DNA from 4 places in the Ectothiorhodospira sp. PHS-1 genome. Region 3 is predicted to be linked to each of the others. Evidence: predicted binding sites of a transcription regulator. Region 3 holds the regulator's gene; each other region holds the start of a gene.
What was found. Region 3 encodes sigma-54, which starts transcription at its own class of promoters, with help from an activator protein. Its sites were predicted from a motif close to TGGCANGNTNCNTGCTT; they were not measured.
Positions count from the first base shown of each region.

Region 1: a site for sigma-54 is predicted at 1,333-1,349, ahead of ECTPHS_RS07870 (TOBE domain-containing protein). Genes of this name have one in related genera too.
Region 2: a site for sigma-54 is predicted at 1,663-1,679, ahead of nifE (nitrogenase iron-molybdenum cofactor biosynthesis protein NifE). Genes of this name have one in related genera too.
Region 4: a site for sigma-54 is predicted at 1,196-1,212, ahead of flgA (flagellar basal body P-ring formation chaperone FlgA). Genes of this name have one in related genera too.

Region 1 covers NZ_AGBG01000015.1:2,969-6,505, reverse strand. Annotated here, with positions in the region: gene ECTPHS_RS07875 (MFS transporter) at 1-1,019, opposite strand, end outside; gene ECTPHS_RS07870 (TOBE domain-containing protein) at 1,524-2,234, shown strand; gene modA (molybdate ABC transporter substrate-binding protein) at 2,310-3,077, shown strand; gene modB (molybdate ABC transporter permease subunit) at 3,106-3,537, shown strand, end outside.
Region 2 covers NZ_AGBG01000026.1:38,626-42,162, reverse strand. Annotated here, with positions in the region: gene nifN (nitrogenase iron-molybdenum cofactor biosynthesis protein NifN) at 1-209, opposite strand, end outside; gene nifE (nitrogenase iron-molybdenum cofactor biosynthesis protein NifE) at 211-1,623, opposite strand; gene nifX (nitrogen fixation protein NifX) at 1,852-2,571, opposite strand; gene nifT (putative nitrogen fixation protein NifT) at 2,625-2,837, opposite strand; partial or broken gene nifK (nitrogenase molybdenum-iron protein subunit beta) at 2,911-3,537, opposite strand, start outside.
Region 3 covers NZ_AGBG01000003.1:18,551-22,087, reverse strand. Annotated here, with positions in the region: gene lptB (LPS export ABC transporter ATP-binding protein) at 1-715, shown strand, start outside; gene ECTPHS_RS01655 (RNA polymerase factor sigma-54) at 882-2,399, shown strand; gene hpf (ribosome hibernation-promoting factor, HPF/YfiA family) at 2,454-2,777, shown strand; gene ECTPHS_RS01645 (PTS sugar transporter subunit IIA) at 2,785-3,258, shown strand; gene hprK (HPr(Ser) kinase/phosphatase) at 3,255-3,537, shown strand, end outside.
Region 4 covers NZ_AGBG01000009.1:36,806-40,342, forward strand. Annotated here, with positions in the region: gene ECTPHS_RS05595 (protein-glutamate O-methyltransferase CheR) at 1-2, opposite strand, end outside; gene ECTPHS_RS05600 (chemotaxis protein) at 179-1,111, opposite strand; gene flgA (flagellar basal body P-ring formation chaperone FlgA) at 1,392-2,042, shown strand; gene flgM (flagellar biosynthesis anti-sigma factor FlgM) at 2,144-2,452, shown strand; gene ECTPHS_RS05615 (flagella synthesis protein FlgN) at 2,455-2,940, shown strand; gene ECTPHS_RS05620 (flagellar brake protein) at 3,146-3,537, shown strand, end outside.

The DNA of each region.
Region 1 (3,537 bases), on a different contig from region 3:
GGCACCGTCAGGGCAAAGCCGATGGCGTTCATCACCGCCAGCGATGAACCCACCAGTTCCCGCGGGGCATTGGCTGCCGCGAGGGCGGAGAACTGGGGCGAATCGGCAATCACGGCCATCCCCCACAGGGCCAGCAGGATCAGCAGTAAACCGGCCGGTGCCCAGGTCAGGAACGGATAGGCCAGGCACAGGGCACCGGACATCGCCAGGGCGCGACGGGCCACCCACTCACTCCCCCGGTAACGACTGATCACACCGCCCCCCACACACCCCGCAAATCCCAGGGCAATGACGGCGAACGCCAACCAGGGTATCCAGGCATCCGCAACACCCAGACGGCCGATCTCCTGCCCCACCAGCAACGGCACCAGCATCCAGAAGGCATAGAGCTCCCAGCAATGACCGAAATACCCCCCGGCCACTGCACGAAAACGCGGGATCTTCAGCCCTGAAAGTCCCTGGCGCAGCGGGATCTTACCTCCGGCCTTGGGCAAGTGGGGGCCATCGCCCAGCAGCAGCACCAGCCCCCCTCCCAGCAGTGCCAGCACCGAGGCCCCCAGCAGGGGCCATTGCCAGGGCATGTCCAGGGTCATCCCCTGCATCAGGTGTGGCAGCGCCGTGCCCAAAGTCAGCATGCCCACCAGCCAGGACAGCGCCGCCCCCGCATGCAGGGGCACCCAGGAGATGATCAGTTTCATTCCCAGAGGATAAATCCCGGCCAGGCAAAGACCGGTCAGAAACCGCAGCAACAGATCAAAGGGCGGCTGGGCGGCCACCAGCAGGAAGGCACCATTGACCAGCGCACCGCACAGACAGGCCACGGCGAAGATGACACTGGCGTGAAAGCGATCCGCCAGGCCGGTGGCCGCCATGGTCAACGTGCCAACGATGAATCCGAGCTGCACGGTCAGGGTCAGATACCCCAGGTCCGCATTCGACAGACCCAGGTCCGGGGCCATTGACCACCACACACCATTGATGCTGAACCATAAGGATGTGCCGCAAAGCTGGGCCAGCACGATGACGGTCAGGGGATGACGGTCAGGGGATGACGGCGCAGGAAGGCGGGGATCATGGGTCTTTTCCGGGCTCCATAACGTGCTCACATCCATTGGCGGGACCCCATATACTGACAAGGAATATAAATAAATCAATCCACATTCATGACGCCATCATCCCGGACACCCTGCCCGCCGGGCCGATCGCGGGAAACGTAGGATTTCAGACAACGGGCTCACCATCCCCTTCTTCCTGTCGCAAACCCCACCCTCAGACCATGGAGATTTAATAATAAACCCTTTAAAAACATATTTTTAAAAGAATAAATCTGACTGGCCTAAAAAATGCTTAGATACAGCACAGCGACTCCGTGATTTTTTGTTTCGACATCCGCTATATACAGAAACACATAACGAACCTCCGACCAGGAAAACGCCATGCAACCGGAAATCGACGGCCAGTTCTGGTTCAAGCTGCACGGCCAGACCTTCCTTGGCGGCGCCCGCATCCAGTTGCTGGAGTAGATCGCCGCCACCGGCTCCATCTCCGCCGCGGCCCGGGCCATCGGCATGAGCTACAAGGCGGCCTGGGACGCCATCGACGCCATGAACAATCTGGCGGACAAACCCCTGCTGCTGCGGCAGGCGGGGGGAAAGCACGGCGGCGGCACCCGACTGACCGCCCACGGCGAACAGGTGATTGCGCAGTATCGCGCCGCCGAGCAGGCGTACCAGCAGTTCTTGCAGCAGATGTCCCGGTCCACGGGCGAACTGGGCGACGTCTGGACACTGATGAGGAAACTATCCATGCGGACAACGGCAAGAAATCACTACCAGGGCAAGATCTCCCATGTCACTCAGGGCGCGGTCAGCGACGAGATCACCGTGGATATCGGCCATGGGCTGGAGGTCCACGCCGTGGTCACCCATGAGGCCGGTATGGAACTGGGGCTGCAGGTGGGGCGGGAAGTCCATGTGCTGATCAAGTCCTCCTTCGTGATTCTCTCCGAAGTGGCCGACGAACTGCGCTTTTCTGCCCGTAACCGCCTCCAGGGCGTCGTCAGCCACATCGAGGCAGGTCCCGTGAATGCAGAGGTCAAGCTGGACCTGGGCCATGGCCGGGTCCTCACCGCCGTCGTCACCCGGGAGGCCCTGGACGAAGGCTGGATCACCCAGGGGGCTCGGGCCTGCGCCCTGATCAAGGCCCCCCACGTACTGCTGGCCGTCAACGACTGATCTCCGGGCTTATCCGGTCTTCAGGCATCCATATCCATCATTCAATGCAAACCTCACCGGAAAAGGAACACGATCATGCAACACTTTTTGTTCAAAGCACTGGCAGGTCTGATCCTGCTGGCCCTGACCGGGACACTCCAGGCGCAGGAACCCACCCGCATCGCCGCGGCAGCGGACCTGCGCTTTGCCATGGATGAAATCCTGGAGGCCTACCGGGAAGACCACCCAGACCGCCCCATCGAGGTCATCTACGGGTCATCCGGTCGCTTCCGCGCCCAGATCGAGAACGGCGCCCCATTTGACCTCTACTTTTCCGCCGACATTGAATTTCCAAGGATGTTGCAGGAAAAGGGATTTGCGGCTTCCGAGGTCATCCCTTACGCCATCGGCCGCATCGTGCTGTGGAGCAACACGGTGGACGCCTCAACCCTGACCCTGAGCGACCTGTCCCGGCCTGAATTCCGGCGCATTGCCATCGCTAATCCCCGCCACGCGCCCTACGGGAAGCGGGCGGAGGAAGCCCTGCGAGCCGTCGGTCTGTGGGACGAACTGATGCCCCGCTTTGTCTTCGGTGAAAACATCGCCCACACCCTGCAGTTGGTGGAAAGCAGCGCGGCCCAGGTGGGCATCGTGGCCCTGTCTCTGACCCTGAACCCCCACGTGCGGGACCAGGGACCCTATCACCTGGTGGATGACGGCCTGCACGAGCCTCTTGAGCAAGGTTTCATCATCACTCGGCGGGCTGCGGACAACGCCAACGCACACCACTTTGCCGAGTACATGAACGCCCCCATGACCCGGGCCATCATGCGGGCCTACGGGTTCGTGCTGCCCGGGGAATAACTCACTTCACTCACGGGAGCCCGGCCGCATGTTCGGCATCAGCGACAACGATCTCACCGCGTTGTGGATCACCCTCAAACTGGCCTTCATCAGCACCAGCATCCTCATGGTGCTCTGCGCCCCCCTGGCTTGGTGGCTGGCCCATACCCGGTGGCGGGGCAAGGTCATGATCGAGGCGCTGGTGGCCATGCCGCTGGTACTCCCGCCCACGGTGATGGGTTTTTACCTGCTGATCCTGCTGGGACCCCGGGGCGCCGTGGGAGGCTTTCTGGAAGACATCGGCGTGGGTCATCTGGCCTTCACCTTCACCGGGCTGGTGATCGGCTCCATGATCTATTCCCTGCCCTTCGTGGTACAGCCCCTGCAAAACGCCTTTGCCGCCACCGGTGGTCGAGTGCTTGAAGCAGCGGCCACCTTGCGGGCAAGCCCCCTGGACCGCTTTTTCACCGTGGTACTGCCC
Region 2 (3,537 bases), on a different contig from region 3:
ACCTGATCCATGGCGGTGGTCTGCAGGGGGATGGGTTCCCGGAAGTGGCGCACCAGAAACACCTTGGCAAAGGCGGTACAGCCCTGGGCGCCATGGAACATGGGCATGGTCCGATCCATGCCCAGGAACGCCAGGGCACCCCCCAGGGGCTGGCTGGCCTTGAGGGGGCTGACGGACAGGGCCTTGTTGCGCTTGAGGATTTCAGGCATGTCAGCGGACCTCCGAGGTGGCGGGCATGCCGTCGGCATCCCAGGGGGCGGGTTCACGGACCCGGGGCCAGATGGGGCTTTCCAGGGTGATGGCCAGCTGACGGGCCAGTTCCAGCATCCCCTCGTAGCCGGCGTAGGCGTGTTCCCGTTCCTGGTTGATGTCCAGGAAGGGCATGCGGGCCTTGAGGGCGGTATAGAGGTTGCGGCCGCCGGCGATGAGCATGTCGGCCCGGGTTTCTTCATAGATGCGCAGCAGGTTGGCGGGACTGCCGTCCTCGATCATGACCGCGTCCTCCCCCATCAGCTGGCGAATGCGGGCCTTGTCGGCATCCGTGGACTTGCGGGTGCCGGTGGCCACCACGGTCATGCCCAGATCCTGCAGGGCGGATACCACCGACCAGGACTTGACGCCACCGGTGTAGAGCAGCACCCGCTTGCCCCGCAGGCGGTCCCGCCAGGGTTCCAGGGCGGCATGAATGCGGGATTCTTCCCGGGCGATGAGGTCCTCGGTGCGCCGGGTCAGATCCGGATCATCGATCAGGCAGGCAAAATCCCGCAGGGCCTGGGACATGTCCTGCACGCCGTAGAAGCTGCCCTCGAACCAGGGGATGCCGTAGCGCTCTTCCAGCTTTCTGGCCACGTTGATCATGGCCTTGGAGCAGACCAGCATGTTGGCCTGGCTGCGGTGCATGGACTGGATCTGGTGGAAGCGGGCGTCCCCGGACAGGGTGCAGAGGATGCGCAGGCCCAGCTCGTCGAACAGGGGCAGCACGTGCCAGAACTCACCGGCGATGTTGTATTCGGCGATGAGGTTGACCTGATGGACCCGGATGCCGGGGCGTGTCGCGGACGCCGGGATGGGGTCCGGCTCCCGGGTACCCACCACCTTCTTCACCATGGTCTCGCCGGCGATGCGATTGCCCAGGTTCTTGGAGCCGTAGAAACCGGCGGCATCCACGTGCACCACCGGTACCCCGAAGCGTTCCTGGGCGGCCTTGCAGACGGCATCCACGTCATCGCCGATGAGGGCGGTGACGCAGGTATTGTAGACAAACACCGCTGGGGGTCGGTGGGCCTCCACGGCCTGGCGGATGGCGTGGAACAGGCGTTTTTCGGAGCGGCCCATGATCACGTCCTGTTCGGTGAGGTCGGTGGTCATGCCCAGGCGGAACAGGTCCGGGCCACCGGAGGAGCGGGTACCCCGGTTGTCCCAGGTGTTACCGGCGCAGGCGATGGGGCCGTGGACGATATGGGCCACATCGGCCACCGGCAGCAGGGCGATCTGGGCGCCGTCGAAGGCGCAACCGCCGGCGGTGGCGCCGGGCTTGGGCCGGGTGCAGCCGCCCTTGGGCTTGTGGGTGTTGTGGGCACAGGCCGGTTCGTCCAGCAGTGCCTTGATGTCCTGTGCCTTCATGCCTTGCCTCCGCGTTTGGCGCGTTGTTGAGGTGATGAAATGCAAGGAGCGGGCCAGGCTGAATAATGGCGTCAAGCCATTGTTTATTCAAGACTTTCAGGAACGGAGGGATTGTTGCGAATGTGACAATGGTGGGAGGATTGGAGCAAGGGTGTCATTGCGGAGGATGGGTCGCCCCTCATCCCCGGCCCTTCTCCCCCGGGGGGAGAAGGGCGTAGAGAGATTCATTCAGGCTTCCAGCCCGGTACGGAACTTTTCCAGCGTCTGCGGCTGGCGTCCCATGGACTTGGCCAGCCAGGGCGGGGGGGAACCTTTGAGGACATCCTGCAACTGGGTGATGACTTCCGCTGCCACGCTGCCCCGAGGGAACTTCACCGGGTGTACCCCGGCGCGGATCACCTTGGCGGCGGCGGGACCACCGATGCCCTGGATATATAATACTTGGCAGTCATTCACCATCGCAGCACGGGCGGCGTTGCGATCATCGCTCAGATCCGCGGTTTCCGTCTCGCGGATGTCCACCAGGCGGGATTCAGTGGCGGATACCTGATAAACCAGAAACCGCAGGCAGGAACCAAAATGTCCGTCCAGCTTTTCCCCGGTATTGGAGGCCATGGCGATACGCACGGAATCCGCCATGTCACCGGGCACGTAGTCCTCGATGGTGGGCAATCCGGGCTCCACGTCCCGTTCCCCACTGAGATAACGAACGGCCATTTCCAGGGCCTCGTCCCCGGGGCCGCCCTCCTCCTCCGATTCCGACTTGGGACGCTTGAGGGCCTGGCGCAGATCCGCCACGGTGAGCCGGGCCAGGCCGTCCTCCCGGATGGGGGCATCCACCTTCTCGATGATGGCCTCGATCAGGCGCGGTAGCTGCACCCCGGGCAGGACCCGGCTCGCCAGAGCGATGCGCAGGGCGCATTCACGGTTGAGGATGTCGGGTGACATGAGGATCTCCTGCTGGTGTCGGTATCTGGCGCATTCATTGACCCGGTTCACTATCAAAGGCGCTTGACGCGCAGCGTGATGGGCAGCCGGGGCGCCGCGTCCATGGGCTCCAGGTAATAGCGGGAACCGTCCGCCAGGGTCAGTTCCCCGCCCCAGCGGCCGGGGCCCTCGTGTTCCATGGAGACGATCATCTCCTCCAGATCCTTCTTGGGGACGTAGAGGGTCAGGCCCCCGGCTTCGGTCTTGTTGATCATGACGCTGGGCATGATGGTGTGCTCTCCGGCGAAGTGAGCCCCTCTCCCCCAGGGGGGAGAGGGGTTGGAGTGGGGCGCGGGTGGATCAGCGAACCAGATCGTAGTTGTAGTCCGTGTCGCCCATGATGCGGGTCTCTTCGTCCAGACGCTCCAGCACTGCATTCACCAGGGTGGTGAGGATGTACATGCCGCCCTCATAGCCCAGGGTGGTCATGCGGTGCAGGTGGTGGCGGTCGAAGATGGGGAAACCGATCCGCACCAGCGGTACCTCAAACTCCTTGCCCTTGGCCAGCGTGTCGCGCTGGATGAACTTGCCGTAGGAGTTGCCGATCAAAAAGTCCGGCTTGTCGGTGAACACCAGGGAACGCAGGTGCCACAGGTCCCGGTTGACGTGCACTTCGCTGCGGGCGCCGTAGGGGCTCTCGGAGAGGATCTTCTCCATCGCCTTCTTCCAGCGCTTGTTGGCATGGTGCACCAGGATGTGCCTGGGCTCGGCGCCCAGCTCCATCAGGAACTTGGCCATGCCATGACGAAGTCCGCGTCCCCGTACAGGGCGTAGGTCTTGCCGTGCAGCCAGGTGTGGGAATCGGTGATCATGTCCACCAGACGGCCCCGTTCCTTTTCCAGGGAGGCGGGGATCGGCTGGCCGGTGATCTCCGAGACCTTCATCAGGAACTCGTCGGTCCACTCCAGACCCATGGGGATGTTCAGC
Region 3 (3,537 bases):
GCAGACCCACGACCTGGTCAAGCAGTACCGCGCCCGCAAGCCGGTGGACGGTGTATCACTGCAGGTGAACAGCGGTGAGGTCGTGGGCCTGCTGGGTCCCAACGGCGCCGGCAAGACCACCTGTTTTTACATGATCGTCGGTCTCATCCCCTGCGACGGCGGGCGCATCGAACTGGACGGCAGGGATATCACCCCCCTGCCCATGCATGCCCGCGCCCAGTTGGGCATCGGCTATCTGCCCCAGGAGGCCTCGGTTTTTCGCAAGTTGTCGGTGGAAGACAACCTGCTTGCCGTGCTGGAAACACGCCGCGACCTCAGCCGCGGCCAGCGCCATGAGCACATGGAATCCCTGCTGGAAGAGTTTCAGATCATGCATATCCGCGAGAGCCTGGGCATCAGCCTCTCGGGGGGTGAGCGGCGGCGGGTGGAAATCGCCCGCGCCCTGGCCACCGAACCGGCCTTCATCCTGCTTGATGAGCCCTTTGCCGGGGTAGACCCCATCTCCGTGATCGAAATTCAGCGCATCATCACCCATCTGGTCTCCCGGAATATCGGGGTACTGATCACCGATCACAACGTCCGTGAAACCCTGGGCATCTGCAATCGCGCCTATATCCTGAGCGACGGACACCTGATCAGCGAGGGGCCGCCGGAAGTGGTGCTGGCAGACCCCCAGGTCAGGCGGGTCTACCTGGGCGATCATTTCCGACTATGAAGGTAGAGTTTTTGAGCCAACGCATGGTTTCCCCACACTGGGTCACATTTTTCGTGCCAGGACGTATAATCCGGATGACAGACCCGGCACATGACGGCAAGGCACCGTCAGTACTGCCCGGACCCTTCAACTCCTGCCTGACGACTCCGGTGGCACGCCACATCCTATGCTGAAACCTTCTGTCCAGCTCCGTCTCGGCCAGAGCCTTACCATGACACCGCAGCTGCAGCAGGCCATCCGGCTGCTGCAGCTGTCCACATTGGAGCTCCAGGCCCAGATCCAGGAAACGCTGGAGACCAACCCGATGCTGGAAGCCCTGGAAGGCGCGGATGCCGACCTGGATACCGGCATGGATGAAGCCACCCAACCTGAAGGCATGGCCCCCGGCGCCGATAGCGCCGACAAGGATGCGGAGAGCCGGGAATTCGACGAGCCCGCCGAACGGGACAACACCAGCGAATCCGCGGAAACCATTCCCGAGGAACTGCCCGTGGACAGCAACTGGGAAGACCTCTACGACATGCCGACCGCCGGCGGCGGCCAGATGGACAACGACGGTCGCGACCTGTTCGAGAATCAGAGTGCACCCGGCGAAGACCTGCGTGACCACCTGCTTTGGCAGATCAACCTGTCGCCCCTGAGCGAGCGGGACCAGGTCATCGCCATGACCATCATCGATGCCATCAACGATGACGGCTACCTGGCCGAACCCATCGAGCAGATCCACGCCGGCCTGGCCCAGGATCAGGAGATGGAACTGGAGCTGGATGAGGTGGAAGCCGTGTTGCGCATGGTCCAGCACCTGGATCCCGTGGGCGTGGGTGCACGGGATCTTGCCGAGTGCCTGTTGCTGCAACTGGAGCAGTTCGCGCCGGAGACGCCCTGGCTGGCCGAGGCCAGAACCCTGGTGCGTGATCACCTGGAAGCCCTGGGCACCCGCGACTTCAAGGGGGTCCAGCGCCGACTGGGGCTGGCTGACGGCGAATTGCAGGTGGTGATCTCGCTGATCCAGAGCCTGAATCCCCGCCCGGGCACCCTGATCAGTTCCAGCGCACCGGAATACATCATTCCCGATGTCTTCGTGCGCAAGCGCGAGGGATTCTGGCAGGTGGAACTGAATCCGGAAGTCGCGCCCCGGTTGCGGGTCAACCCACTTTATGCCAGCTTTGTGCGACGGGCCGATTCCAGCCAGGACAATATCTACCTGCGCAATAGCCTGCAGGAGGCCCGCTGGTTCATCAAAAGCCTGCAAAGCCGCAACGAGACCCTGCTGCGTGTGGGCACCGCCATCGTGGAACATCAGCGCGCCTTTCTGGAACACGGTGACGAAGCCATGAAACCCCTGGTGCTGCGGGATATCGCCGAGCAACTGGAGATGCACGAATCCACCATCTCCCGCGTCACCACCCAGAAGTACATGCACACCCCGAGAGGGATTTACGAATTCAAGTATTTCTTCTCCAGCCACGTGGGGACGTCCGACGGCGGTGAGTGCTCCGCCACGGCCATCCGTGCCATGATTCGCAAACTGATTGCCGAAGAACCCCAGGGCAAGCCCCTGAGTGACAGCAAGATTGCCCAGATCCTGGTGGACCGGGGCATCCAGGTAGCGAGGCGCACCGTTGCCAAGTATCGCGAGGCCATGGCGATCCCGCCATCCAACGAACGCAAGCGCCTCGTCTGAATCCACAACCAGGCCTCAGCTTCACTTTCACATTTCAAACCAAGGAGTCACCTCATGCAGATCAACCTCACCGGTCACCACGTGGACCTGACCGACGCCCTGCGCGACTATGTCAATGACAAGTTCCAGCGCCTGGAGCGCCATTTCGACAACGTCATCGACGTACATGTGGTCCTGACCGTGGAGAAACTGCAGCAGAAGGCGGAAGCCAACATGCTGGTCAGCGGCAACACCATCTTTGCCGACGCCAGCCATGCCGACATGTACGCAGCCATTGACGCCCTGGTCGACAAACTGGACCGTCAGGTGGTCAAGCACAAGGAGAAGCTCAAGGACCATCACCGCGCCGAAGGCTCCCACCGTAACCACATCGGGTGAGATATCCATGAACATCGGTGATCTTCTCGCTTCGGAGCGCGTCTGCTGTCTGCCGGACGTCAGCAGCAAGAAACGTGCTCTGGAGATGCTGGGTGACATGCTTTCGAGCCACCTGCCCAGGCTGACCCAGGGAGAGATCTTCGACAGCCTGCTGGCCCGGGAACGCCTGGGCAGCACCGGCCTGGGGCATGGCGTCGCCATCCCCCACGGCCGGCTGGCCGGAGCCGACGAGGCCTGTGCCGCCCTGCTCAAGCTGGGCAAGGGCGTGGACTACGACGCCCCGGACAGCGAACCGGTGGACATCCTGTTTGCCCTGGTGGTGCCGACCGAATGTACCGACGAACACCTGCAGATCCTCGCATTGCTCGCGCGCATGTTCTCCGATCCGGAGACCCTGGCCCGACTGCGTAGCGCCAAAGGACCGGAAGACCTGCTGGAGCTGGTACACCACTGGGATACCGAAAGCCCAGACTCACCGTGACCACGCCCCCCCTTACCGTCCATCACGTCGTCGAGGCCATGGGAGAACGCCTGGCCCTGCGCTGGGTGGCCGGTCATCAGGGCAGGGAACGCCGGATCGCTCACCAGGCCACGCCTCACGGCAGTACCTCACTGGTCGGACACCTGAACATCATCCATCCCAACCAGATCCAGGTGCTGGGTCCGGACGAGATGCGCTACCTGTGGAACCTGCGCAAGAACTCCCAGCGGGACATCCTGGAACAGCTGGTGAACGGCACGGCGGCCCTCCTGATCGTCA
Region 4 (3,537 bases), on a different contig from region 3:
AAGGTGGTTTCCTGTTATGGATCAATCTTTCGTTATAGGGCTCAAGCCATCGAAAAGCGCAACGGATGGCACCCACAGTATACCCTCGAGAGTCCCCAAAGGGGGCAATGGCACACTGCCGTTCAAGGGGAACGCAATGACCGCCGGGCGGCATGATCCTGCCGGCCGCGCTTATATATCATTCCACGGCATCATCCGCCTGCAGGTATCCCAACACGACCTCCGCCAGTTCATCCGGACTGAACTTGGGCAGAAAACGGTTGGCTCCCGCCCTGCGGACCAGGGTCTCATTGAAGGTTCCGCTCAGGGAGGAATGCAGCACCACGTGGAGTTTCGACAAGGCCGGCTCCTTGCGGATGGTGGAGGACAGCGTGTAACCATCCATCTCTGGCATCTCGATATCCGAGATCACCATCCCGATCTGTTGCTCGATGGGGCCCTGGGCAGCCAGTTCCATCAACTTGTCCAGCGCCTGCCTGCCGTCGTTCACCACCACGGATTCCACGCCCATCTGGGTCAGGGCGCGCACGATCTGCCTGCGCGCCACCGCGGAGTCGTCAGCGACCAGGGCACGGCGTACCTTGCCCCCTTCCTGAATGTTGGACAACAGCGAGTCACTGACGTCCCTTGCCGGACCGGTGATCATCTCCAGCACCTTTTCCACGTCGATGATCTCCACCAGACGATTATCGACCTGGGTCACGGCCGTCAGGAAACTGTCCTTGTGCGTGCCCCGGGGAGGTGGATGAATCTGATCCCAGTTGAGGTTGATGATGCGATCCACCGACGCCACCAGAAGCCCCTGCACGGAACGGTTGAACTCCGTGAGAATGACGAAGGACCCGCTCTCCCTGGAGGGAACCGGGGGCATGCCCAGTGCCTGGGCCAGATCGACCACGGACACCGTCTTGCCACGCAACGTGGCCACGCCGCGGATGATGGGGTGGGCGCTGGGAAGCCGGCTCAAGGCGGGACAGGTGATGACCTCGCGTACCTTGAATACATTGATGGCAAACAACTGACGGGTGCCCAGAGTGAAGAGGAGCAGTTCCAGACGATTCTGCCCCACCATTTGGGTCCGACGATCGACGTCATCCAGCAAGCTGCTCATCAGGCTCTCCCGCGGGTATCAGCAGATCATACCTGCTCATTCAGGAGTATGATCGGCTCCGACAAAGATTTCTTGAAATTTTTCTGGCCCTCATCTTGCACAATATCTCCCCAGGGACATCATGCGCCACAGATCCGGCGCTTCTTGAAATACCCCCGGGTATAGGTGATGAACCATCCAGCGAGGTAGCATTAAGATGTTTTTCAGCTTCCGCAAGTGCCGCAACGGGATCCTCCTAAGTTTGTTCGCGGGTGTGCTGATCTGCGCCCCCACCAATCTCATGGCGGTCGAAACGCAGTCGCACGACAGTATTTTGACGGCTGCAGGCGCGTTCCTCGGTCAACAGGCACGCGCCCATCACGGCGAGCATGTGGATGTGCGTATCAACCGGGGTTCACTAGACCCGCGTCTGCGACTCAGGGCGTGTGACGGGCCACTGGAAACCTTCCTGCCTCCGGGCACCAGGATGACCGGTCATACCACCGTGGGCATTCGCTGCACCACCCCTTCGCCCTGGAGCCTTTTCGTGCCCATGCAGATTGTCGTCCGTGGCGAGGTCGTGGTTCTGGAAAGAGCCCTGCCTCGAGGCACCCTGATCTCCGAGGGCGACATCCGGCTCGAGTTGCGTGACCTGGGCAGCATGCACGGTGGCTATCTCACCGACCCCACGGCGGTCACCAACATGGTCCTCAGACGAGCCTTGCCCGCCGGTACTGCCCTGAGCCCCCAGATGGTCGAGCCCCAGCGACTGGTGCAGCGAGGGCAGAAAGTCATGCTGGTGGCGCAAAATACCGCCATCTCCGTGCGCATGGAGGGACAGGCGCTCGCGGACGGCGCCTATGGTGACTGGGTTCAGGTTCGCAATCTGTCCTCCCGGCGCATTGTGGAAGGTCGAGTGCTGTCAGCCGGGGTGGTGGGTGTTAGTATGTGAGTCAAATTGCACTGACTGCCCCTACTACCCCTAAAGAAACCCGCGAATCGGCCGATACGATTTCTAAGAAGTGGCCGTTCAGTGCACGCGAGGAACGCAATATGTCCATCGACATCAAGAATTTAACCCAGACTCAGCCGCGCAGCGCCGGGGAGAGCCGTGGTGCCTCCGACGTGGCCAAAGGCGCGCGCTCGGGCGGTGGCACGGGATTTTCCGGTCCGGTGGGCGACAAGGTCACCCTGACCGAAACCGCCAGGCGTCTGAGCACGCTGGAGCAGAACGTCAGGGCACAGCCCTCCGTCGATCAGGAAAAGGTGGAAGCTATCCGCCAGGCCATCCAGGAAGGGCGGTATGAGGTCAACGCCGAGTCCGTGGCCAACAAGATCCTGAAGACTGAAGACCTGTTCTAGCCATGAACATGCGCTCGTTTCCGGAGCAACTGGATCAGATTCTGACCCATTCGGTGCGGGAGGCCTCTGCCCTGGAACATGCCCTGCAACTGGAAGGACAGGCCCTGAGCACCCGGGACCTGGAAACCCTCAATCTGGCCATCGTTCAAAAACAGCAACAGGTTGAGCGGCTGGAACAACTGACCCGTGATCAGGGTGCCCTTCTCAAGCGGGAGGGCTATGAGAACAATGCCCAGGGCATGGCCCACTGCCTGCGCGACTGGGACGCCGAAGGTGTCCTGGCGCCTATCTGGGACCGACTGGTGGATGTCATGGCGCGCTGCCGGCAACTGAACCTTGCCAACGGCGGTGTGGTGGAAACCAAGCGACGCCATGTGGAACAGGCGTTGCACATCCTGCGAGGCGAGGAAGCCCACACCGAGCTGTACGGCCCCCGAGGACAGGCGACCTCTGCCGGAGCAAATTCCCGCACTATCACCAAAGCCTGACCACTACCCGGACGACATCGCAGCCCCTTGCGCCCGCACGAAAGAGCTGATTCTTTTCCAGACTGTGCTAGCCTCAGTGTAGGCTCCGGAAAAAACATATTCCCGGAGATCTTGGAGCGCGGAGGGTTCGGCCATGAATCAACCCAGCAATCAAGCACTGGTAACCGCTTGCCCACTCATACCTGGAGCGCGGGGCATCCCCATCATGAGACAAGAGAGTGTTGGCACCCTGCTCCGGGATCTTGAAGCACGCCGCGCCTCCATCAGCATACGTTTTGGCCAGGATCAGGAGTTCTATCACAGCACCCTGAACCGCATGGACCCATCGCGCGGCTGGCTTTTCCTGAGTCAATTGACCCCTTACCAGGGCAATCTGCGCATGGCTACCGGGCAGCAGATCCACATGTACGCGGTATTCAATGAGTCCTGCCTGCACTTCCGGGCCGAGGTACTTCACTCCGGGGAGCACGACGGCGAGGCCTTCCACGTGGTCTCCATTCCCACCGAACTGGACAGTGAGCAGAAACGCACCCATTTCCGTGCTCCGATGGATGGCGCCTCGAGCATTCCCGTGACCTTAGTGGACAGGGACGGACG